3 regions of the Methylobacterium sp. Leaf361 genome follow, and region 3 is predicted to be linked to each of the others. Evidence: predicted binding sites of a transcription regulator. Region 3 holds the regulator's gene; each other region holds the start of a gene.

The links. The regulator LexA, encoded in region 3, represses DNA repair genes until DNA is damaged. The targets are predictions, from matches to a motif close to TGTTCNNNNTGTGTTCNG.
Region 1: ASG32_RS11600 (PA0069 family radical SAM protein) is a predicted target of LexA. The motif match lies at 3,891-3,908, and genes of this name have one in related genera.
Region 2: uvrA (excinuclease ABC subunit UvrA) is a predicted target of LexA. The motif match lies at 3,118-3,135, and genes of this name have one in related genera.

Annotation. Positions count from the first base shown of each region.
Region 1 is NZ_LMPY01000012.1:428,823-436,528, forward strand. Features, by position in the region: gene ASG32_RS11575 (NAD(P)/FAD-dependent oxidoreductase) at 1-139, opposite strand, end outside; gene maiA (maleylacetoacetate isomerase) at 280-927, opposite strand; gene moaB (molybdenum cofactor biosynthesis protein B) at 1,069-1,626, shown strand; gene ASG32_RS11590 (amino acid permease) at 1,636-3,084, opposite strand; gene ASG32_RS11595 (hypothetical protein) at 3,249-3,779, opposite strand; gene ASG32_RS11600 (PA0069 family radical SAM protein) at 3,938-5,053, shown strand; gene ASG32_RS35020 (hypothetical protein) at 5,725-6,372, shown strand; gene ASG32_RS11605 (HAMP domain-containing methyl-accepting chemotaxis protein) at 6,448-7,706, shown strand, end outside.
Region 2 is NZ_LMPY01000041.1:7,158-14,863, reverse strand. Features, by position in the region: partial or broken gene ASG32_RS23435 (helix-turn-helix domain-containing protein) at 1-159, opposite strand, end outside; gene ASG32_RS23430 (zinc-binding alcohol dehydrogenase family protein) at 269-1,288, shown strand; gene ASG32_RS23425 (cupin domain-containing protein) at 1,299-1,724, shown strand; gene ASG32_RS23420 (MFS transporter) at 1,729-2,907, opposite strand; gene uvrA (excinuclease ABC subunit UvrA) at 3,291-6,434, shown strand; gene ASG32_RS23410 (transporter) at 7,047-7,706, shown strand, end outside.
Region 3 is NZ_LMPY01000056.1:177,294-184,999, reverse strand. Features, by position in the region: gene ASG32_RS27655 (error-prone DNA polymerase) at 1-1,369, shown strand, start outside; gene ASG32_RS27650 (hypothetical protein) at 1,437-1,901, shown strand; gene fae (formaldehyde-activating enzyme) at 1,941-2,480, opposite strand; gene ASG32_RS27640 (hypothetical protein) at 2,823-3,038, shown strand; gene ASG32_RS27635 (hypothetical protein) at 3,057-3,506, opposite strand; gene lexA (transcriptional repressor LexA) at 3,757-4,485, shown strand; gene ASG32_RS27625 (ComEC/Rec2 family competence protein) at 4,479-6,794, opposite strand; gene gltX (glutamate--tRNA ligase) at 6,988-7,706, shown strand, end outside.

The DNA.
Region 1 (7,706 bases), on a different contig from region 3:
CGCGGTCCACGAGGGTGACGTGCGCGCGCTTGCCGCGCCCGAGCTTGTCGCCGAGCTTCGTGACCAGCTGCAGTCCGGCGGCGCCGCCGCCGACCACCACGACGCGATGAAGGCCCGACTCGTTCTCGACGGATGCCATCGACACTCTTTCTCCTCCCGGACCGGGATCAGTCGCCGGCCTCCTTACACGGCCTGGGTTGCCGAATACCACATCGCCGGCCGCGACCCCCGGTCACGAGTGCGACGTCGCGCACCGGGCGGGCGGCGCGCGGGGCCCGGTCAGGCCGACGGGGCGCCCGGCTGGCGCAGCGGGTGCGCCTCCGCGACCGCCGGCAGGGCGAGGCAGGCCTCGGCGATTCGCGCGACCGTCGGGTAGGCCGCCGTGTCGATGCCGAAGATGCCCGTCCCGACCCAGAGGCTGACGAGGCAGAGGTCGGCATGGCTCACCGAATCGCCCTGGCAGAACCGGCCCGTCCCCGGCTCGGTGGCGAGGCGCGTCTCCAGGGTCCGGAGGCCGGTCTCGAAGGCGTTGCGCAGGAAATCCAGCATGCGCTCCCGGGGCAGGCCGTAATGCTCCATCAGGAAGGTGCGCACCCGGGGCACGTAGAGCGGGTGGGTGTCGCACGCGACCACCTGCGCCAGCGAGCGGGCCCTGGCCCGGGCCCGGGGCTCCTCGGGCAGGAGGCGGACGCCGCCGCGCGTCTCCTCCAGGTAGTCGAGGATCGCCAGCGACTGGGTGAGCGGCGGCCCGTCGCCGTCGAACAGCGCCGGCACCGCGCCCTGCGGGTTGATCTTCCGGAACGCCGGCTCGTGCTGGTCGCCGGCGTCGAGGTCGATGAAGGTCTCCTCGTAGGCGATGCCCTTCAGCTTCAGGGCGATCCGCACCCGGAAGGCCGCGGCCGAGCGCCAGTTGCCGTACATGTGCATGGGTCAGCGATCTCCGACGGGGTCGAGCGAGCACAGCCGACTTCGCTGCGGCCCGCAAGGGGGCTGCGCGCGCGGCGGCCCGGGGGCGACAAGCGGTCCCGCCGGGCCCATATCGGTCTCCCGCCCCGGAGAGCCCGCACGATGGCCGATCAGACCGACGCCCGCCGCTTCATCCCCCTGAACATCGCGGTCCTGACCGTCTCCGACACCCGCCGCCCGGAGGACGACCGGTCGGGCGACACCCTGACCCAGCGCCTCACCGAGGCGGGGCACATCCTGGCGGCCCGGTCGATCGTCCCGGACGAGGTCCCGGCGATCCGCGCGCGGGTGGAGGCGTGGCTGCGCGACCCCGGCGTCGACGTGGTGATCACCACCGGCGGGACCGGCTTCACCGGCCGCGACGTCACCCCCGAGGCGCTGGAGCCGCTGTTCGAGAAGCGCATGGACGGCTTCTCGGCCGTGTTCCACCGGATCTCGTACGACAAGATCGGCACCTCGACCCTGCAGTCCCGCGCCACCGCGGGGGTCGCGCGGGCGACCTACGTGTTCGTGCTGCCGGGCTCGCCCGGCGCCTGCCGCGACGCCTGGGACGGGATCCTGGCCCAGCAGCTCGACTACCGGCACCGGCCCTGCAACTTCGTGGAGATCATGCCGCGCCTCGACGAGCACCTGCGGCGCGGCGCGAGCCTCACGGTGTGAGGCCGCGCGCTACGCGAGGTTCCCCTCCTTGCGGCGCAGGACCGAGTGCTTGCGGCCGTAGAAGAAGTACACGACGAGGCCGATCGCCATCCAGATCACCAGCCGCAGCCACGTGTCGAGGGGCAGGCCGATCATCAGGAGCAGGCAGGACAGGATGCCGAGGATCGGCACGACCGGCACGGCGGGCGCCCGGAACGGCCGCTTCATGGTGCGCTCGGCCCGCCGGAGGTAGAGCACCGAGCCGCAGACGAGGATGAAGGCGGCCAGCGTGCCGATGCTCACCATCTCGCCGAGGATGTGGATCGGCACCAGGGCCGCCACCACGGCGACCGCGGCCCCGATCATCGCCTGGCTGCGATACGGCGTGTGGTAGGTCGGGTGGACGTGGGAGAACATCTTCGGCAGCAGGCCGTCCTGCGCCATGGTGAAGAAGATCCGGCTCTGGCCGTAGAGCAGGACGAGGATCACCGTCGTCAGCCCGGTCAGCGCCCCGAGCTTGATCAGGAACGCGAACCAGCCGATGCCGATCACGTCGACGCCCTTGGCGATCGGGTCCGGGACGTTCAGGTCCTTGTAGGGCACGAGGCCGGTGAGCACGGCGGCGACGAGCACGTACAGGATCGTGCAGACCGCGAGCGAGCCCAGGATGCCGATGGGCATGTCCTTCTGGGGCTTGCGCGCCTCCTGGGCGGCGGTGGAGACCGCGTCGAAGCCGATGAAGGCGAAGAACACCACGCCCGCGCCGCGCAGGACGCCGCTGTAGCCGAAATGGCCGAAGGTCCCGTCGTTGTCCGGGATGAGCGGGCTCCAGTTCGCGGCGTTCACGTGGCCCCAGCCCAGGGCGATGAAGGCGACCACGACGGTGAGCTTCACCGCGACCATGATGTTGTTGAAGAGCGCCGATTCCTTCGTGCCCCGCATCAGCAGGATCGTGATCAGCGCCACGATCAGGACCGCCGGCAGGTTCAGCAGCGCGGTTCCGCCGCCCTCGATCGGCGTGCCCGGCGCGTTGGCGAACTGCGCCGGGATCACGATGCCGACGCTCTTCAGGATGCTGGTCACGTAGCCCGACCAGCCGACCGCCACGGTGGCGGCGCCCATGGCGTATTCGAGGATCAGGTCCCAGCCGATCAGCCACGCGAAGAACTCGCCGAGCGTCGCGTAGGTGTAGGTGTAGCTCGATCCGGCGACCGGGATCAGGGCGGCCATCTCCGAGTAGCAGAGGCCGACGAAGGCGCAGGCGATGCCGCCGAGCACGAAGGACAGCATGATCCCCGGCCCGGCATACTGGGCCGCGGCCGTGCCGGTCAGGACGAAGATGCCGGCGCCGATGATCGCCCCGATGCCCATCGCGGTGATCGAGAGGGCGCCCAGCGACTTCGAGAGCTGCTGCTCGCCCTCGCCGCTCTCGACGATGTCCTCGACCGACTTGCGCCCCATCAGGCCCGACGAATCCATTGCACCATCCTTCCAGATCGGGGTGGCTCAGCGCGCGTCATCATGTCCGGAGACGGCGACGATCCTGCCGCGCTTTCAGAGTTGTAGAGGCGGATCGACCGACAACAACGTGAGCGGGCGCAAGATTCTTTCGAGCAAGATTCTCCCGAGCAAGATCTTTCCGGTCAGGCGCGCTCGATCCGGGCGATCAGCGGCCTGACCTTGAGGCGACCCGTGAACGCGCCCTCGGCACGCAGGGCCTCGCGCCGGACGACGTCGCCGGCCCGGGCCTGCCGGGCGCCGACGACGGTCTCCGCCCGTCTGACGAGCCGGCCGAGCCAGCGCCCGGCCGGGCGATGAAGGCGGCCGAGCGCCGTCTCCGGCCGCGCGGTCCCGACGAAGCGGTCGAGGGTGCGGATCCAGCCCTCGGCCGGGACGTCGCCGGCCTCCAGGCACAGGATCCAGTCCCGCCGGGCCGCGGCGGCGCCCGCCGCGTAGGGATTGCCGCCCCGGTGCAGCACGAGGGTCGCGCCCGTGGCCTCCGCGACGGCCGCCACGGCCTCGCTCTCGCGGCCCGCGACGATCACCGCGTCGCCGACGAGGCCGCCGGCCACGCCGGAGACGAGCACGCTGAGCGTGTCGGCCAGGCGATCGATCGCGTCCGGATCGGCCGGTTCGGCCAGATAGGTCACGGCGGAGAGCATGAGCGCGCGCATAGACGATTCTGCGGCGCCGTAAACTGCCCCGCGGCCCGCGCGCCGACGCGCCGCCGTTCGGGCGGGCTGCAGAGCCGCATTTGCCTGAAAAAAAGGCGCCCTTCGCCATCGCGTTCGCTCTATGTTCTTATATGGATGCGTGAGGGAGGCGAGTCGTCATGGGGGACACGCGCGACGGGACCGCCTCCGGGGCCGCGCCGCGACTCGGGCCGAGCGTCGCGGAACCGGCCGCCCGGCGCGGGCGCGGCGCGACGGCCAACCCGACGGGCCGGTACGAATCCGCCCGGCGCGAGGCGTTCCAAGACGAGACCTGGACGGCGGACGCTCCGGCACCCCTGCGCACGGAGGTCACGCCGGAGCGGTCCGCCCGGATCATCGCGCACAACAGCTCGCCCGACATCCCGTTCGACCGGTCGATCAACCCGTACCGGGGCTGCGAGCACGGCTGCATCTACTGCTACGCGCGCCCGACCCATGCCTGGCTCGGACTGTCGCCGGGGCTCGACTTCGAGTCGCGGATCTTCACCAAGCCGGACGCCGCCCGCCTCCTCGCCCGCGAGATCGCCGCGCCGGGCTACCGGCCCGACACGATCGCCCTCGGCACCGCCACGGATCCCTACCAGCCGGTCGAGCGGGAGCACCGGCTCACCCGCGCGGTTCTGGAGGTGCTGCGGGAGGCCCGCCACCCCGTCAGCATCACCACCAAGTCGGACCTCGTGCTGCGCGACCTCGACCTCCTGGCCGAGATGGCGGCGGAGAACCTCGTGCTGGCGGCGATCTCGCTGCCGACGCTGGATCCGGACCTCGCCCGCCGCCTCGACCCGCGGGCGCCGCGGCCGGGCAAGCGGCTCGCGGCGATGCGGGGCCTGAGCGCGGCGGGCGTGCCCGTCATGGTCAACGTCTCGCCGATCATCCCCGGCCTGACGGACCACGAGATCGAATCGATCCTGGCCGAGGCGCGCGCGCACGGGGCGAGCCGGATCGGCCACGCGCTGCTGCGTCTCCCGGGCGAAGTCGCGGACCTCGTGGCGGACTGGTTCACCGAGCATTATCCCGAACGCAGGGCGCGGGCCTTCGCACTCCTGCGGGAAGCCCGGGGCGGGCGCGAGAACGACCCGCGCTTCGGCCACCGCTTCCGCGGGGAAGGCGCCTACGCGGCGATGATCGGCCAGCGGGTCCGGCTCGCCGGCACGCGTCTCGGTTTCGCCTTCGGGCGCATCGCGCTGAATCGCGACGCCTTCCGGAAGCCCGGCGCGCAGCTGGCGCTGTTCTGACACGCGACCGACGCGGCGGCGCGCGCGAGACGGCGGACCTGTCCCACAGTACGGTTCAGCGAAAATTCCAGTCATTTTGGCCGGAAGCGGCGTAAAAATACATTTCTAAAGATAGAAAACGACTCAAATGTTGCTTCCAAAGTGGATTTTTAGATTTCTAACGTGTGGGGAAAATCGCAGAACGTAAGATTGACATCTGTGTCATTGTGGTTCAAATGCCTGAGATCGCGAGGTTTATTGCGAGATTTTGACCAAGTTTGATTGAGTTATCGAATTTCAATTCTATACTGAGGGTCGTTCTGTGCGTAAGAGCGCGATTTTGTCCGGCGTCCGTGTCCGCAGATCCCGCCAATGGACGCTGTGCGCCGTGATCCGGTCGCGAGCGAGCCGCGCGCCGCGGCCCGGCTCGGTCCTGCTGGTCGCGACTGCCGGCCTTCCTTGAGACGGTAGCGTGTCGGGGTTTCGACCTCCGATGCCGACCGGGCGAACTCCCGGACTCGCCGCGCCCTCGCCGCGCCCTTCGAGCGAACCGGGCCGGCGCCGCGTCGGGGTGCCTGTCGCGTCGCTCAGCCTTTCCGTCGACCGAGGCCGACCGGCCGCCCTGCTCGAACCGGGCAGCCCGGCGGCGGGCCGCACGCCTCGACGCACCGCGAAGAGAGATCCCGACCCTCATGCTGCGTCTTCCGCGTCCGTCCATCGGCACGATCCTGTGCGCGATCCTGTTCTCACTCAGCGCCATGCTGCTGGCCGCGGGTGCCCGGACGGCGCTGGAGGCCGGGGCGCAGGAGCGGGAGAGCCGCCGCGTCGTCGCGCTCACGGAAGGCAGCCGTATCCTCCTCGAGATCCTGCTCGCCGTGCGCCTCGAGCGGGGGCGGACCCTGCAGGCGCTGATCGCCGCGGACAGGATCCCGCCCGCCGACGCGGCCCTGATCGCCCGACAGCGCGCGACCCGGATCGATCGGCTGGAGGCGCTCCTGAGGCTGGTGCGCGCGGTCGACACCGCCGCGGTGGCGAAGACGGTCGATCCGCTCCGACGGGCGCACGAGGCCGTCACCGGCCTGACGTCGCGGATCGACGCGGCCCTCGCGGTCCCGGTCGCGGAGCGCGACGCCGCGACCGCGGAGGTCGCCGCGACCGCCTTCCGGGATCTGCTCGACGCGCTGACGGCGACCAGCGGGGCCGTCGACGTCACGATCCCGCGCCGGGACGCGGCGCTGGCCCGCGCCCTGGACATCAAGCGCGCCGCCTGGATCACGCGGGTCGCGATCGGCGGCAACGTGGCGCGGGCCGAGACGGCCGTGACGCGGGGCACGGGCTAGTCCGAGGAGGAGCGCCTCGCGGAGGCCGAGGAGCGCGGCCGCGTCGCGGCGAGCTGGGCGAATCTCGTCGATCACATGGACGACATGCTGCCGCGGGCGGTCCAGGACGCCTTCGTGAGGGCGGGCAGCAGCAACTTCGAGGGTGAGGTCGCGGCGCGGCGGCAGGCCTTGCGGGCGGCCCTGAGCCGGGGCCAGCCGCCGGGCGTCGCGATCCAGGACCTGCGCGACCGCAACACGCGGGAGGTCAACACCATCGCCGACCTCGCCGAGGCGGCGCTGAACGCGATGGTCGCCCGCGCGCAGGCACTCTTCGCTGAGGCGGGGGCGACGCTGCTGCACACCGGCCTGTTCCTGGCCGCATCGGTGCTGCTCGCCGGTGCCGGCGCCGTCGTCGTCGTCCGCCGCGTGCTCGGGCCGCTCCGGGCCATGATCCAGGCGATGCGGGCGCTCGCCTCCGGCGACGTCGCCGCGGAGATCCCGGCCCGCGGGCGGCGGGACGAGATCGGCGCGATGGCGGCGGCCGTGGAGGTCTTCCGGGACAACCTCGTCCGCACCCGCGCCCTGGAGGCAGAGGCGGACGAGGCGGCGCGCGCCGCGGAGGCGCAGCGCCGGACCATGACGCACACGATGGCGCAGACCTTCGAGGCGGCGGTGGCCGGCATCGTCGGGCAGGCATCCGCCGCCGCGGCCGAACTGCAGACCACGGCCTGGGAGATGACCACCACAGCCCAGGAGACGGCCAGCCAGTCCGATACCGTGGCCGCGGCCGCCGAGGAGGCGTCCGCCGGCGTCAGGACGGTGGCCGCCGCGGTGGAGGAACTCGGCACCTCCGTCCAGGAGATCGGGCGGCAGGTCCAGGGCTCGTCCGAGCTGGCCCGGAGCGCGGTCGGCGAGGCCGACCAGACGGCCGCCCTGGTGGCGGCGCTGAACGCGTCCGTCGCCCGGGTCGACGCCGTCGTCGAGCTGATCGCCCGCATCGCCGCGCAGACGAACCTGCTGGCGCTCAACGCCACGATCGAGGCGGCGCGGGCCGGCGAGGCCGGGCGCGGCTTCGCGGTCGTCGCAACCGAGGTCAAGGAACTGGCCGCCCAGACCGGTCGGGCCACCGACGAGGTCGGCCGGCAGATCGGCGAGATCCGGACCGTGACCGGTCAGGCGGTGCGGGCGATCGGGACGATCACCGGCCGGATCGGGGAGATCGACGCCGTGGCCGCCGCCATCGCGGCCGCGGTGGAGCAGCAGGGGGCGGCGACGCAGGAGATCGTCCGCAACGTCGCCCAGGCCAATGCCGGCACGCAGGAGGTCACCGGCAACATCGCCGGCGTGGCGCAGGC
Region 2 (7,706 bases), on a different contig from region 3:
CACGCTGGCGAGGCGCCGCCGGATCTCGTTGAAGCGCAGGGTCCCCTCCAGCAGATGGTAGAGGATCACGCCCTTCCACTTGCCGTCGATGAGCCGGAGCGTCGCCTCGACGGCGCAGCCGGGGCTGCAGGCGCCCGTGTGGCGGCGGGTGCGGGGCATGGGCTGTCTCCGACGGTATCATTTCCGGCACTAGTGGCGTTTTATGTGCGTACTTGCGGCCCGTGAAGGCGGGCGGCATCTCCTGCGGCGACACTCCGAGGAGATCACCATGCGCGCCGTCGGCTACCGCAAGTCCCTGCCGATCACCGATCCCGAGGCCCTGGTCGATCTCGACCTGCCCCAGCCCGAGCCCGGCCCGCGCGACCTGCTGGTGAAGGTCGAGGCGGTCTCGGTGAACCCGGTCGACACCAAGGTCCGGCGGCGGGCCGAGCCGGAGGAAGGCGGCACCAAGGTGCTCGGCTGGGACGCGGCCGGCACCGTCGTCGCCGCCGGCGCGGAGGTCCAGGGTTTCGCCGCGGGCGACGCGGTGTTCTACGCGGGCGACCTCACCCGGCCGGGGACGAACGCCGAATACCATTGCGTCGATGCCCGCATCGTCGGGCACAAGCCGAAGAGCCTCGACTGGGCGCAGGCCGCCGCCCTGCCGCTCACCGCGATCACCGCCTGGGAGACCCTGTTCGACCGGCTCGACGGGGACAAGCCGGTACCGGGCGCGGCCCCGGCGATCCTGATCGTCGGCGGCGCGGGGGGCGTCGGCTCGGTGGCGATCCAGCTCGCCCGGGAGCTCACCGACCTCACCGTGATCGCCACCGCGTCGCGGCCTGAGACGGCGGCCTGGTGCCGGGACCTCGGCGCCCACCACGTGGTCGACCATTCCAGATCCCTGGCGGCGGAGGTGGCGGCCCTGGGGATCGGCGCGCCGGGCCTCGTCTTCTCCACGACCAACACCGACGCCCACCTCGCCGCGATCGTGGAACTGATCGCCCCGCAGGGCCGCCTCGCCCTGATCGACGATCCGGAGCGCCTCGACGTCGGGCTCCTCAAGCGCAAGAGCCTGTCGCTGCACTGGGAGTTCATGTTCACCCGCTCGATGTTCGCCACCGCCGACATCGCCGCCCAGGGGGCGCTCCTCGACGAGATGTCCCGCCTCGTTGATTCCGGGCGCCTGCGCACCACCCTGGGGGAGCATTACGGGCGGATCGACGCCGCGAACCTGCGGCGCGCCCACGCACTGGTCGAGAGCGGGCGCGCCAGGGGGAAGATCGTGCTCGAAGGGTTTTCCGATTGAGGAGGACGTGATGGCGGACGCGGCGGGGACCGGCCTCTTCGACGTGACGGCGCTGGCGGCGGGTCTGCCCGACAGCGCCGAGACCCTCCTGGTCGACACCTACCTGACCGACCGGGAGGCGGCGAGCGCCCGGGTGTTCCGGATCTACCGGCCGACCCCGCCGCACTATCACGCCACCTGCGACGAGTACCTCTACTGCCTCTCGGGCCGGGGCCGGGTCTGGCTGGGCGATCCGGCCGCCGAGACGGCGTTCGGCCCGGGCCAGCTCCTGTTCTTCGAGAAGGGCACGGTCCACGCGATGCCGGTGCTCGAGCCCGGGGACCCGGTGGTGTTCCTGTCGATCGACACGCCCCGGCGGGCGCCGACCGACATCGTCTTCGTGAACCCGGAGGACGGGACGCCCGCCACCTTCATGGCGCGCAACGCCGAGGCGTGAGGGGTCACACCCGCAGGGACCGGCCGGCCGCCGCCACGCCGAGGAGCAGCGCCGCCACGATCAGCAGGGACGCGGGCAGGCCGAGCGCCTGCGCGGCGAAGCCGATCAGCGCGGGCCCCGCCAGCACCCCGGCATAGCCCAGCGTCGTCACCGCCGGCACCGCCACGCGCGCGGGCATCGCGGTCTGGCGCCCCGCCGCCGTGAACAGGACCGGGACGATGTTGGCGCAGCCCGCCCCGACCAGGGCGTAGCCGGCGAGCGCCGCCTCCCAGGCCGGGATGACGACCGAGAGCGCGAGGCCGGCCGCCGCCAGCAGGCCGCCGAGGATCACCACGGGCCGCCGGCCGAGGCGGGCCACGATCGCATCCCCGCCGAGCCGGCCGGCCGTCATGGTGACCGAGAAGGAAGCGTAGCCGAGCGCCGCCCAGGCCGGATCGAGCCCGCGCTGCTGGATCAGGAACACCGCGCTCCAGTCGAGGGCCGAGCCCTCGGTCAGGAACACCACGAAGCAGAGCAGGCCCAGCACCAGCACCGGGTCGCGGGGCAGCGCGAAGGCGGGCCCGCCGCTTCCCCCTGCCCCGCCGGCCGGAAGGATGCCCGGCCAGGCGGCCGCGAACAGGGCCACGATGCCGGCGACCAGGATCAGCACGCTCCAGCCGGCGCCCAGGCCGGTGCCCATCAGGACGCTGGCCAGCAGCGCCCCCAGGATGCAGCCGAGGCTGTAGAGGCCGTGGAAGCCCGACATCATCGGGCGCCCGGCGGCGCGCTCCACCGCGACGGCCTGCAGGTTCATGACGCAGTCCACCGCCCCCATCCCGGCCCCGAACAGCAGCAGCGCCCCGGTGAGCGGCACGAGCCCGGAGCCCACGGCCAGCACCGGCAGGGCGAGGCCGATCGCGAGCGTGCCGGCGAGCAGGACCGGCCGGAAGCCGAGCCGCGCGGCCGCGGCCCCGGCGCTCGGCATTGCCAGGATCGAGCCGACGCCGAAGGTGAGGAGCAGCAGGCCGAGCCCGGCCGCGTCGAGGCCGGCGCGGTCCTTCACCAGCGGCACCAGGGGCGCCCAGGTGGCGTTGGCGATGCCCACGATCAGGAACAGCAGCCGCGTGGACAGGCGCTGCTGGGTGGCCGTGCGGTCGTCGGAACCGCGGAGGGCGGCCGGATCGGTCGCGTCGCATGCTGGCATCGATACCTGTCGGGATGTGGATCTGAGGGCGGGATACGGCGACGTGGATCTCGGCGCCCGCGGTGCAACACCGAAGGTGGGCCAAGGTTTGGCGAATCGAGCTACGGCGAAGCTGGGGCCACCGGACTCCGATCGCGGCCGCTGGCTCCACCGCGTCATCGCTTCGCTGCGCTCGCGAAGACGGTCGCGCGTTCACCGAGCGGTTGCCGACGTACGCGTTTCGTTCTAGCAAGGGCGGCGCATGACGGGCCTGCGTCCCGCCGGCCGCATCTTGCCGCGGGCCCCCTCGGGCTCGACATGAGCCGGAGCGGCGGCTGGCCCGCGCGCGAATCCGTCCGACTTCGTCGATGCCTCGGTCGACGCCTCGAAAGACCGCCGCCCTCATGGCCAAAGCCCAAGCTGGAAGTCGTGCCGCAAGCCGCGTCGGTGCTGCCCAAGCCGCACCGAAAGCTGCCGCCAAAGCGCCTTCCAAGACGGCTCCGAAAGCCCCGGCGACGGCCAAGGCGCCCCAGTCGAAGGCGCCCCAGTCCAAGGTGCCCGAGTCCAAGCCGGTTCGCGCGAAATCCAGCTCCCCCGGCGCGCGGAACGAAGCCGCCATCGACGCCAAGCTGGAGGCCCTGTTCGACGCCGCGCCGGCCCCCGTCGAGGACCGGCGGGTCATCGCGATCCGCGGCGCCCGGGAGCACAATCTCAAGAACGTCGACCTGACCATCCCGCGGGACAAGCTCGTGGTCTTCACCGGGCTCTCGGGCTCGGGCAAGTCGTCGCTCGCCTTCGACACGATCTACGCGGAGGGGCAGCGCCGCTACGTCGAGTCGCTCTCGGCCTACGCCCGCCAGTTCCTGGAGATGATGTCCAAGCCCGACGTCGACCAGATCGACGGGCTGTCGCCGGCGATCTCGATCGAGCAGAAGACCACCTCGAAGAACCCCCGCTCGACCGTGGGGACGGTGACCGAGATCTACGACTACATGCGCCTGCTCTGGGCGCGGGTCGGCATCCCCTACTCGCCGGCCACCGGCCTGCCGATCGAGAGCCAGACCGTCCAGCAGATGGTCGACCGGGTGCTGGAACTGCCGGAGAAGACCCGGCTCTACCTGCTGGCGCCCGTGGTCCGCGGGCGGAAAGGCGAGTACCGCAAGGAGATCGCCGAATATCAGAAGAAAGGCTTCCAGCGGCTGCGCGTGAACGGCGAATACTACGCCATCGACGATGTGCCCAAGCTCGACAAGAAGTTCAAGCACGACATCGACGTGGTGGTGGACCGGATCGTGGTCCGGGCCGATATCGGCTCGCGGCTCGCCGAGTCCTTCGAGACGGCGCTGGAACTCGCCGACGGCGTCGCCGAGATCGTGTTCGCCGACGCCCCCGAGGGCGAGGCGCCGCGGACCGTCACCTTCTCGTCGCGCTTCGCCTGCCCGGTCTCGGGCTTCACCATCGCGGAGATCGAGCCGCGGCTGTTCTCGTTCAACAACCCGTTCGGCGCCTGCCCGACCTGCAGCGGCATCGGCCACGAGATGCGGATCGATCCCGAGCTGGTGATCTCCGACCCTGGCTTGAGCCTGAAGCGCGGCGCGGTCGGCCCCTGGGCGAAGTCGACCTCGCCCTATTACGGCCAGACGCTCGAGGCGCTCGCCGAGCATTTCGGCTTCAAGACGGGCGTCCCCTGGCAGAGCCTGTCGGAGACGGCCCGCGCCATCGTGCTCTACGGCTCGGGCAAGCAGGCGGTGCGCTTCGCCTACGACGACGGCCTGCGCAAGTACACGGTCAACAAGCCCTTCGAGGGCGTGATCCCGAACCTGGAGCGCCGCTACAAGGAGAGCGACTCGGACGCCGTGCGCGAGGAGATCGGGCGCTTCATGAGCGAGACGCCCTGCGCCGCCTGCGGCGGCAAGCGGCTGAAGCCCGAGGCTCTGGCCGTGAAGGTCGCCATGGCGGACATCGCCGACGTGACCGCCCTCTCGGTCTCCGAGGCGCACCGGTGGTTCTCGGACCTGCCCGGGAAGCTGACCGCGAAGCAGAACGAGATCGCGGTCCGGATCCTGAAAGAGATCCGCGACCGGCTGAGCTTCCTGGTGGATGTCGGCCTGGAATACCTGACGCTCGCCCGCGGCTCCGGCTCGCTCTCGGGCGGCGAGAGCCAGCGCATCCGCCTCGCCTCGCAGATCGGCTCCGGCCTGACCGGCGTGCTCTACGTGCTGGACGAGCCCTCGATCGGCCTGCACCAGCGCGACAACGAGCGGCTGCTCGGCACGCTCAAGCGCCTGCGCGACCTCGGCAACTCGGTGATCGTGGTCGAGCACGACGAGGACGCGATCCTGCAGGCCGATTACGTGGTCGATGTCGGCCCGGGCGCCGGCATCCACGGCGGCGAGATCATCGCGCAGGGCACCCCCGCGGAGGTGCTGGCGAACCCCGCCTCGCTCACCGCCAAGTATCTCACGGGCGCGATGGCGGTGCGCACCCCGACCGCCCGCCGCAAGGGCCGGAAGGGCAAGCTCGGCCTGTTCGGCGCGCGGGGCAACAATCTCAAGGACGTGGACGTCGAGATCCCGCTCGGCACCTTCACGTGCATCACCGGCGTCTCGGGGGGCGGCAAGTCCACCCTGGTGATCGACACCCTCTACAAGGCCGTCGCCAAGAAGCTGAACGGCGCCCTGGAGCACCCGGCCCCCTACGGGCGGCTGGAGGGGCTGGAGCACCTCGACAAGGTCATCGACATCGACCAGTCGCCGATCGGGCGCACGCCGCGCTCGAACCCCGCCACCTATATCGGCGCCTTCACGCCGATCCGCGACTGGTTCGCGGGCCTGCCGGAGGCCAAGGCGCGGGGCTACCAGCCCGGGCGCTTCTCGTTCAACGTCAAGGGCGGGCGCTGCGAGGCCTGCTCGGGCGACGGCGTCATCAAGATCGAGATGCACTTCCTGCCGGACGTCTACGTCACCTGCGACGTCTGCAAGGGCAAGCGCTACGACCGCGAGACCCTGGAGGTGAAGTACCGGGGCAAGTCCATCGCCGACGTGCTCGACTCCACCGTCGAGGAGGCGGCCGAGCTGTTCAAGGCGGTGCCGGCGATCCGCGACAAGCTCGAGACCCTGAAGCGGGTCGGCCTGCACTACGTCCATGTCGGCCAGCAGGCCACCACCCTGTCGGGGGGCGAGGCGCAGCGCGTGAAGCTCTCCAAGGAGCTGTCGAAGCGCGCCACCGGCCGCACCCTCTACATCCTCGACGAGCCGACCACCGGCCTGCACTTCCACGACGTCGCCAAGCTCATGGAGGTGCTCCACGAGTTGGTCGACCAGGGCAACACCGTGGTGGTGATCGAGCACAACCTCGAAGTGATCAAGACCGCCGACTGGGTGATCGACATGGGTCCCGAGGGCGGCGACGGCGGCGGCCGGGTGGTGGCGCAGGGCACGCCGGAAGAGATCGCCCGCGCCAAGGCCAGCCATACCGGCCGGTTCCTGCGCGAGGTGCTGGAGCGGCGGCCCGCCTCACCCGCGAGCCGCGGCCGCGCCGCGGAGTAGCGCGGCGGCGGAGGGGGCGGACCTTCCGGGGGCGGGCATCGCACGCACCGGCGACCGTGCCGGACGCGCCCCCGCCCCTGCAGTGCGGGCGCGGGTCCGACGCGACGGATCACCCGCTCCCGGGCCGGCGCGGCAGTTTCTGCCGGGTCTCGGCCGGACCCCGCGCCCGCGGACGGTGATTCGAGCGGCCGGATCCGGCTCCGGCCCCGCCGCCGACCGGCTCGGAGCCGGATCCTGGCCCGCGCGCCCGGACCGGCGGCCTGCCCGATCACCTTCCCGCCTTTGCCGGATTCTCCCGCGGCCCGGGCCGGCAACAGCTTGACCGTTCAACGATATTTTGCCGAAACCGCGATCCGAGCAGGGTCTGTGGACAGTGTTGCATCGCCGCAAAAATGCGGCTTTTGCGCAACGGTTCGGCCGGTTGTGGCGTTTCGGCGAGCATTCCACTGTCTTTCCGCAGGTCTCTGTAGAATAGTCGCAGACGTTGAGACGGGCAGGCTCCGTGGGGGCGCTCGGCAGGTCCGAAGCCGGCAGCCGCGATAGGCGAGCAGACCGGCAGGGAAGTGCCGAATGCGGGACGGACGCCGTATGACCTTGGGAAGGAATGAGAAAATGATGAAGAACTGGCTCGCGGCCGGCACGGTCGCGCTCACGGTCGGCATGACCTCGACGATCGCGCAGGCGCAGACCACGACGATTCCGGGCGAGCAGGTCGGCCTCGCGGTCGGCGCGCCGCTGCCGGAAGGCCTCTACGCGATCAACACGTTCACCTATCGCCGCACCGACGCGCCGAACTCGCCCGACACGGCCGTCAACATCCCGGTCCTGGTCTGGTCGACCCCGTTCGTGCCGTTCGGCGGCCGCGTCGAGCTGCTCGTGGCGCCCCCGACCGTGTTCGCCTTCACCCGCAACCCGGCGGGCGTGCGCAACAAGGACATCTCGATCAACGTCGGCACCTTCGTCGGCGGCATCTGGGCCTTCGACCTCGGCAACAACTTCGGCGTCAGCTTGCTCGGCGGCGCCTACCTGAACGACCTGAACGGCGATCGCGGCTCGATCATCACCGCGAACGGCACGACGGCCACCCCGGTCCTGCCGCAGCTCTCCTCCAACACCTACCGCTTCGGCGTCGCCGGCAGCTACACGGGTGACGGCTGGAACATCACCGCCAACCTGACCGCCAACATCTACGACTCGCCCGGCCGCTTCCCCGGCCAGGTCGGCGCCGCCATCGGCCCGATCCGCCTGTCGGACGCCCTGAACTTCGACCTC
Region 3 (7,706 bases):
GGCCCCGCACCCGGATCACGGCCCGGCGGACGAGCTGAAGGAGGTCCTGCAGAAGACCTACGGCGTGCCGCTGTTCCAGGAGCACGCCATGCAGATCGCCATCACGGCGGCGGGCTTCACCCCGGCCGAGGCCGATGGGCTGCGCCGGGCGATGGCGACCTTCCGCCACGTCGGGTCGATCGGCGGCTTCGCGGAGAAGTTCGTGGGCGGCATGACCCGCCGGGGCTACCCGCAGGACTTCGCCGAGCGCTGCTTCGCGCAGATCCGCGGCTTCTCGACCTACGGCTTCCCGGAGAGCCACGCGGCGAGCTTCGCGCTCCTCGTCTACGCCTCGGCCTGGATGAAGTGCCGGCACCCCGACGTCTTCCTGGCCGCGATCCTCAACGCCCAGCCCATGGGCTTCTACCAGCCGGCCCAGCTGGTGCGCGACGCCCGGGCCCACGGGGTCGAGGTCCGGGGCGTCTGCGTCAACGCCAGCGACTGGGACTGCACCCTGGAGCCGGCCGGGGATCCGGCGCTGCACGCCGTGCGGATCGGTCTGCGCGTCGTGCGCGGCCTGCCCGAGGCCGCGATGCGCCGGCTCGTGCGGCTGCGCGCCAACGGCTACGCCAGCATTGAGGGCCTGCAGGCGTCCCTCGCCCTGCCCCGCAACGCCCTGGAGCGGCTGGCCGAGGCGGACGCGTTCCGCTCGCTCGGCCTCGACCGGCGCGCCGCCCTGTGGATGGTCCGCACCCTGGAGGGGACGTCATCCCGCAAGGCCGCCAAGGCCGATGCGAGCGAGCGCCGCGCCCATCTCCTCGACGCACCCCTGCCGCTCTTCGCGTGGCACGCCGATGACGGCCTGTTCCGGCACGAGCCGGCGGTGGACCTTCAGCCCCTGGCCCCGTCCGAGACCGTGGCCGAGGATTACGCCGCCACCGGCCTGTCGCTCCAGGGGCACCCGGTCGCGTTCTTCCGGGGGCGGCTCGCCCGGATCGGCGCGATCCCGGCCCGGGCCCATCTCGATCCGGCGCTGCCCCAGGGGGCGCGGGTCACGGTGGCGGGGCTCGTGCTGATCCGCCAGCGGCCCGGCACCGCCAAGGGCGTGGTCTTCCTGACGCTGGAGGACGAGACCGGTATTGCCAACGTGATCGTCTGGAAGACCGTGTTCGAGGCGAACCGCCGGATCGCCATGCAGGCGCGGTTCCTCGCCGTGCGCGGCCGGATCCAGCGGGCGGACGGGGTGGTCCACCTCGTGGCGGAGGGGTTTCGCGACCTCACCGCCGCCCTGCGCGATCTGCGCGAGGCCGGCATGAAGCTGCCGCCCGAGAACACGGATTTCGGCGTGCCCCCGGACCGGCGCGTGTTCCCCAGCCGGGATTTCCACTGAGGCCGGCCCTTCGAGCGGCCCTCGACCAGCCCCTCGACAGGCCCTGCGCCGCGCGTAGAGTGCGGCGATGTCGAGCTTCGCCGTCCCGCGCCTCCTCCTCGCCGCCTGCGCGGCCCTGCCCCTCCTGGCGGAGGCCGCCCGGGCCGACAGCTGCGACGACCTCACCCGCCAGATCGCCGACGCGATCGGCGGCCGGGTCGGCAAGCGCGCCGGCCCCAGCATCGACATCCGCGTGGCCGGCCCGATCAAGTTCGACGTGACCTGCCGGGCCGAGCCGATCGTGCAGGCGACCTCCGCCGAGCCGAGTCCCTCGGCGACCTTCTTCCGCGACCTGTCGGTGGCCTCCGAGATCCTCGTCGGCCAACCGGCCGCGACCGTCGAGCCGATCATCGCCACCGCCTACCGGACCGCGCTGGCGGAGCGGCGCAAGTCGTTCATCCAGCAGAACGGCTGGTCGGCCTCCTGCTACACCGACCCGGGCAGCAGCGCGATGCGGACCCTCTGCTCGGTGGGGCGCATCCCGCCGGGCTGAGGCGGACCTGAGCCGGCAGGATGCGTGGCCTGGGCCCGCTCAGTACTCGATCACGCCGTCGAGCGCGTAGTGCTTCACGGTCTTCCGGTTGGCGATCAGCTCGTCGACCGTCGGCTCGCCCTTGAGGGCGCGGGCGATGGCGAGTTTCGTGGCCTCGTAGTTGGTCCGGTAGAGGTCCTTCTGGTCGAGGTTGTCGTCCTCGGCGCAGCGCTGATCGAGCCAGATCATGATGATCATGCACAGCTCGTCGAGCCCGTCCTTCGGCAGGATGCCCTCGATGATGCAGTCCACGATCGCGTCGCCGGTGGCGGCCTGGACCACGCCGCCGAGGAGCTCGGCATACTCGGCCGTGTGGATCGTGACCTTGGTGGTCATCATCGTGGCCGGGCGCACGAGCTGGTTGAGGTCGCGCACCACGAACATCCGCGTGTGGCCCTGGACCTGCCCCATCATCGACGCGAAGGCCTGACCGACCGGGCCGCGCACCGAGCCGATCAGCACCTCCGGCATGGCGTCGGTGTACTGGCCCTCGGCCGCCAGCACCGTGGCCTCGCCCGTGCGGAACCAGATCTCTTGCATGTTCGAACTCCACCTGATCGGAGCCCGCGGGAGACATCATCGGCGGCCTCGCGTCAATCGCCCCGAGGCCGGCCCCCATCCCGGCCGCCCCTGCCCTCGCCCGCGCCGCGGCGCGGGCGCAGCCCCGTGCCGCCCCGTATCGCCGCGATGCGGCCGCCGGCATCCGCGACGGCGCGCATCTCCACCCCCGCGCGGCCTGTGGCCTTGAGGAACGCGGCCTGTGGCCTTGAGGAACGCGGACAGGCGAGGCAGGGAAGATCGGAGCGCGGCTCCGGGAGCGGTCCCGGGCCTGGCCGTTCCGGTGGGCGCGCGGCGCCGTGCCGGGCATGCGGGAGGAACACGATGGCGGAGAGCACGGACCGGGGCTCCGGCTGGAGCCTTCAGGCGAGCGCCGTGCCCGACGGGGTGCGCCTGGAACTCGCCCTCGCCGACCTCGGCGGTGCGCCGGTCACCGCCGCGATCGTGCTCGACCGGACGGAGGCCCGGGCCTTCGCCCGCGCCCTGCTGGCCGCCGCCGGCGACGCCGCGGAGCGGACCTTCCCGAAGCCGGGCGCCTGAGGACGCGCCGCCGGCCGGTCAGCGCACGCCGAGGCCCGGATTGCGGCCCGGCAGGCGGGGGACCACGGTGCCGCGCTTCTCGATCGGCGCGTCGCAGGCGTAGGCGAACTCGGTCTTCAGCGGATCGAACACGGTCTCGCCGGTGATCCGGCAATCCTCGCGCACGGTCTCGTCGAGATAGGCCCGGGCGGCGGTGCGGAAGCGCTTCACCCGGGTGGCGCCCGGCTCCGGATCGATCCGGACCTCGCTCAGGTTGCAGCCGGTATACTCGCGCAGGGCGTTGGACACGATCAGCATCCGGCGCAGCTGCCGGTTGTCGTAGACCTCGTAGGGCTCCTTGCAGCCGATCGTGACGACCTGGGGAGTGAGCGCCACGTAGTTCCGCGAGATGTAGGAGAATCCGGTGGTGCAGCCGGCGAGGCCGAGGGCGGCGAGGCCGAGGGGCAGCAGAGCTGCGGGTCGTCGCATCCTCGTCATTCCAAGAGGGTCCCAGCCCGCACCCCGGATCCGCCGCCTTCCCGGCGGGGCGCCGCGATGCATTGAAACGGCTCCGCTTGCGCCGTCAATGCGTTTCTCGACCTTCTCCCGCGGGCGCGCCCGCGGCGCGCCGGGCCGAGCGGTGCCGCTCTTGCGGAACACTTGCGGAACGTTTAACCTGTTCGTGATTTGTTTCGGAGACCGTCACGTGGCGGTCCGCCAAGCCGCGAGTCCCCCGTCGATGCTCACGCGCAAGCAGCTGGACCTCCTGCGATTCATCCAGAGCCGGATGCAGGAATGCGGTGTCCCGCCGTCGTTCGACGAGATGAAGGATGCCCTCGATCTCAAGTCGAAATCCGGCATCCACCGGCTGATCACGGCACTCGAGGAGCGCGGCTTCCTCCGGCGCCTCCCGAATCGGGCGCGCGCCATCGAGGTGATCCGGATCCCCGAGAGCCTGACCCAGGCCGCTCCGGCGACTCAGGCCCCCGCCGAGCCGCGCCGCTTCACGCCGAGCGTGGTCGAGGGCGGTAAGTCCAAGCCGCCGCCGGCCCCGGCGAGCACGCGGATGATCGACGAGTCCGGCCGCGCCATCTCGATCCCGGTCATGGGCCGGATCGCGGCCGGTACGCCCGTCTCGGCGATCCAGAACCAGAGCCACGCCATCACCCTGTCGCCGGACTTCGTGGCCGGCGGCGAGCACTACGCCCTCGAGGTGCGCGGCGACTCGATGGTCGAGGCGGGCATCCTGGACGGCGACCTCGTGGTCATCCGCAAGCAGGAGACGGCCAATACCGGCGACATCATCGTGGCGCTGATCGACGACGAGGAGGCGACGCTCAAGCGCCTGCGCCGCCGCGGCTCGTCGATCGCCCTCGAGGCCGCCAACCCGGCCTACGAGACCCGCGTGCTCGGGCCCGACCGGGTCCGGATCCAGGGCCGCCTCGTGAGCCTCGTCCGCCGCTACTGAAGCGGCTCGGCCGGCGCGTCGCCGGGGGCGAGGTCTCCGCCCGGCGCGGCGTCGGCCTCCGGCGTCGCGGCGATCCCGTCCTCCGCGGGGCGGTCGCCCGGCTCCGCGGTGACCGGCCGCGGCGGTCCCGGCCCGTGCCCGGCGGCCGGCCGCCAGGGCACGGCGCGGGCGTCGTCCCGGGCGTAGCGCGCGGCGAAGCCGTCGCCGTCGGTCCGGAGGGCCACGGCCCCGCGGGCGGCGAGGACGCGCCGGTCGATCACCAGCGGCCCCGTGCAGGTGGGCGGCGCCGCGAGGCCCGTGATCAGCACCGCGGCGCGGGCGCAATCCTCCGGGAAGGCCCGCCGGTCCCGGACCAGGGCGACCGCCCGCCCGTCCGGCAGCCGGGCGGTGCAGCCGAGCCGGTCGCAGCGCCCGCTGCCCGACCGGACGATCAGCGCCGCGGGCCGCCGCCCGTCGCCGTCCGCCTTCAGCCACTGCTCGAGGACGAAGCCCGAAGGGCTGCCGAGGGCCGCGAGCCGCCCGTCCGGGCCCCGCACCGCAGCCCCCGCGCCCTGCCGGTCGACGTAGAGGTCGTAGTGGTTGGGCCGGGCCGCGAGGACGAGCCCGAGCAGGACCGGCGGCACGGCGAGCCAGCGCAGGCGCGAGGCCGGCAGCGTCCCCAGCAGCAGGCCGGCGGTCAGCAGGGCCAGCGCCCCGGCGCCGAAGGCCGGCAGCACCAGGACCGCCCGCTCGAACCCGGCGATCCAGTCCGAGATCGCCAGCATCCCGGCCACCGCCTGCCCCATCAGCCACCAGACAGGCCGGTCGAGGGCGAAGGGATAGGCGAGGCAGCCGATCACCGCGGCGGGCATCACCACCAGGGAGACGAGCGGCAGGGTCAGGGCGTTGCCGACGAGGCCGAAGGGCTGGACCGTCTGGAAGTGGTAGGTGGCGAAGGGGGCCGTCGCGACCTGCGCCACCAGGGTCGTGGCCAGGGTCCCGGTGATCGCCGACAGGCCGGTCCCGACGAGCCGCCCGATCCGCCCGGCCCCGGGGCGCACGAGCAGCCGCCCGTCGATCAGCCGCGCGCAGGCGATCAGCCCGGCCACGGCGCCGAAGGACATCTGGAAGCTCGGGCCGAGCAGGCCCTCCGGCTCGCGGGCGAGCGCGATCAGCGCCGCGAGGGCGAGGTTGCGCATCGACAGGGCCGGCCGGTCCACCAGGATCGCGCCGAGCATGATCAGGGTCATGATCAGCGAGCGCTCGGCCGCGATGTCCCAGCCCGAGAAGGCGCAGTAGGCGGTGACGCCGACCATGGCGAAGCCGGCCGCGATCTTCTTGATCGGCCAGAGCAGCGCGCACAGCGGCACCGCGGCGAGGAGCGCCCGCACCAGCCAGAACACCACGCCGGCGGCCAGCACCATGTGGAGGCCCGAGATCGACACCACGTGGTAGATGCCGGCGGCGCGGAGCGCGTCGTTGGTGGCCGGCCCGATGAGGCCGCGCTTGCCCGTCACCAGGGCCGCCGCCACCGCACCCGCCTGGCCGCCGGCGGCCTCCGCGATCCGGCGCGTGAGCCCGTTGCGCGCCGCGTCGAGCGCAGCGGCGAGCCGCAGGCCCAGCGGCGGCGGCCCGGACGGTTCCCGGACGGTGACGGTGCCGATCAGCGAGCCCACCGCGCCGATCCCCTGGAAATAGGCGTCCCGGGCGAAGTCGTAGCCGCCGGGCCGGGCCGCCTCCGGGGGCGGCAGCAGCCGGGCCGTGGCGGCGACGCCGTCCCCGGGACGCGGGATCGGCGCCTTCCGGAACGAGACCCGGACCCGGGCGGGCCGCGCCTCCGGCGCGAGGCCGGCGAAGCTCTCCACCCGGATCACCAGCCGGGCGCCGACCTCGCGCTCGTCCAGGGCCTCGACCGTTCCGACGAGCGGGCCGATCGTGGTGCGGGTGAGGATCGGTGCGGCGACCTGCGAGACCCGCCAGGTCGCCGCCGCGAAGCCGAGGAACGCGGCCGCCACCGCGAGCGCCGCCGCCAGGGCCGCCGGCCGCGCGCCGAGGACGGGGACCGGCGCCAGCGCGAGGGCGGCCGCGATCAGGGGGGCGGCGAGGCTCGGCGCGCCGTCGGCCGCCGCGAAGTAGACCAGGATCCCGCCGCCGAAGGCTACCGCCAGCCAGGGGAACAGCCGGCGCTGCTCGGCCTCGCGGGCGAGGCCGGCGACGACCCAGTCGCGGAGCGCCGGGAGGGCGGCCAGGAGGGCGGCGGGAAGGGCTCGGGCGCGCGGGCCGATCAGCGCGACCGCGCCGTCCGCCCGCCTCGCGCCGATCCGCCGCATCGCCGCCGCCCCGCTCCGCGCGACCTGTCGTCGGGGCCGGGCGATTCTGCGGGCGATTCTTAACGCATCCGCCGGCCCGTGCTACAGCGGGTTCTTCGTGCTACGGGCGCCCTGTCGAGCCCCTCGCCGCTCCGCCGCCCCTTCGCCGTCCGTCGCGCCCCGTCCGCGACCAGCCCCGGAACATACCGGACCGATGTCCTCAGCCGTCGTCACGCGCTTCGCCCCCTCGCCCACGGGTTACCTGCATATCGGCGGGGCCCGCACGGCCTTGTTTAACTGGCTCTACGCCCGCCACACCGGCGGCACGATGCTGCTGCGCATCGAGGACACCGACCGCGAGCGCTCCACCAAGGGGGCGATCGACGCGATCCTCGACGGCCTCTCCTGGCTCGGCCTCGACTGGGACGGCGACGTGGTCTTCCAGTTCGCCCGCGCCGAGCGCCACCGCGCGGTCGCCGAGGAGCTGCTGGCCGCGGGCCGCGCCTATCACTGCTACGCCACCGCCGAGGAGCTCACGCAGATGCGCGAGACCGCCCGCGCGGAGGGGCGCGCCCCGCGCTACGACGGCCGCTGGCGCGACCGCGACCCGTCCGAGGCCCCCGCCGGGGTCAAGCCGGTGATCCGCCTGCGCGCCCCGACCGAGGGCGAGACCGTGGTCGAGGACGCCGTCCAGGGCCGCGTGACCTGGGCCAACAAGGACCTCGACGACCTCGTCCTGCTGCGCTCGGACGGGACGCCGACCTACATGCTCGCCGTCGTGGTCGACGACCACGACATGGGCGTCACGCAGATCATCCGCGGCGACGACCACCTCACCAACGCGGCGCGCCAGAGCCAGATCTTCTCGGCCCTCGGATGGGACATCCCGAGGATGGCGCATATCCCGCTGATCCACGGAGCGGACGGGGCCAA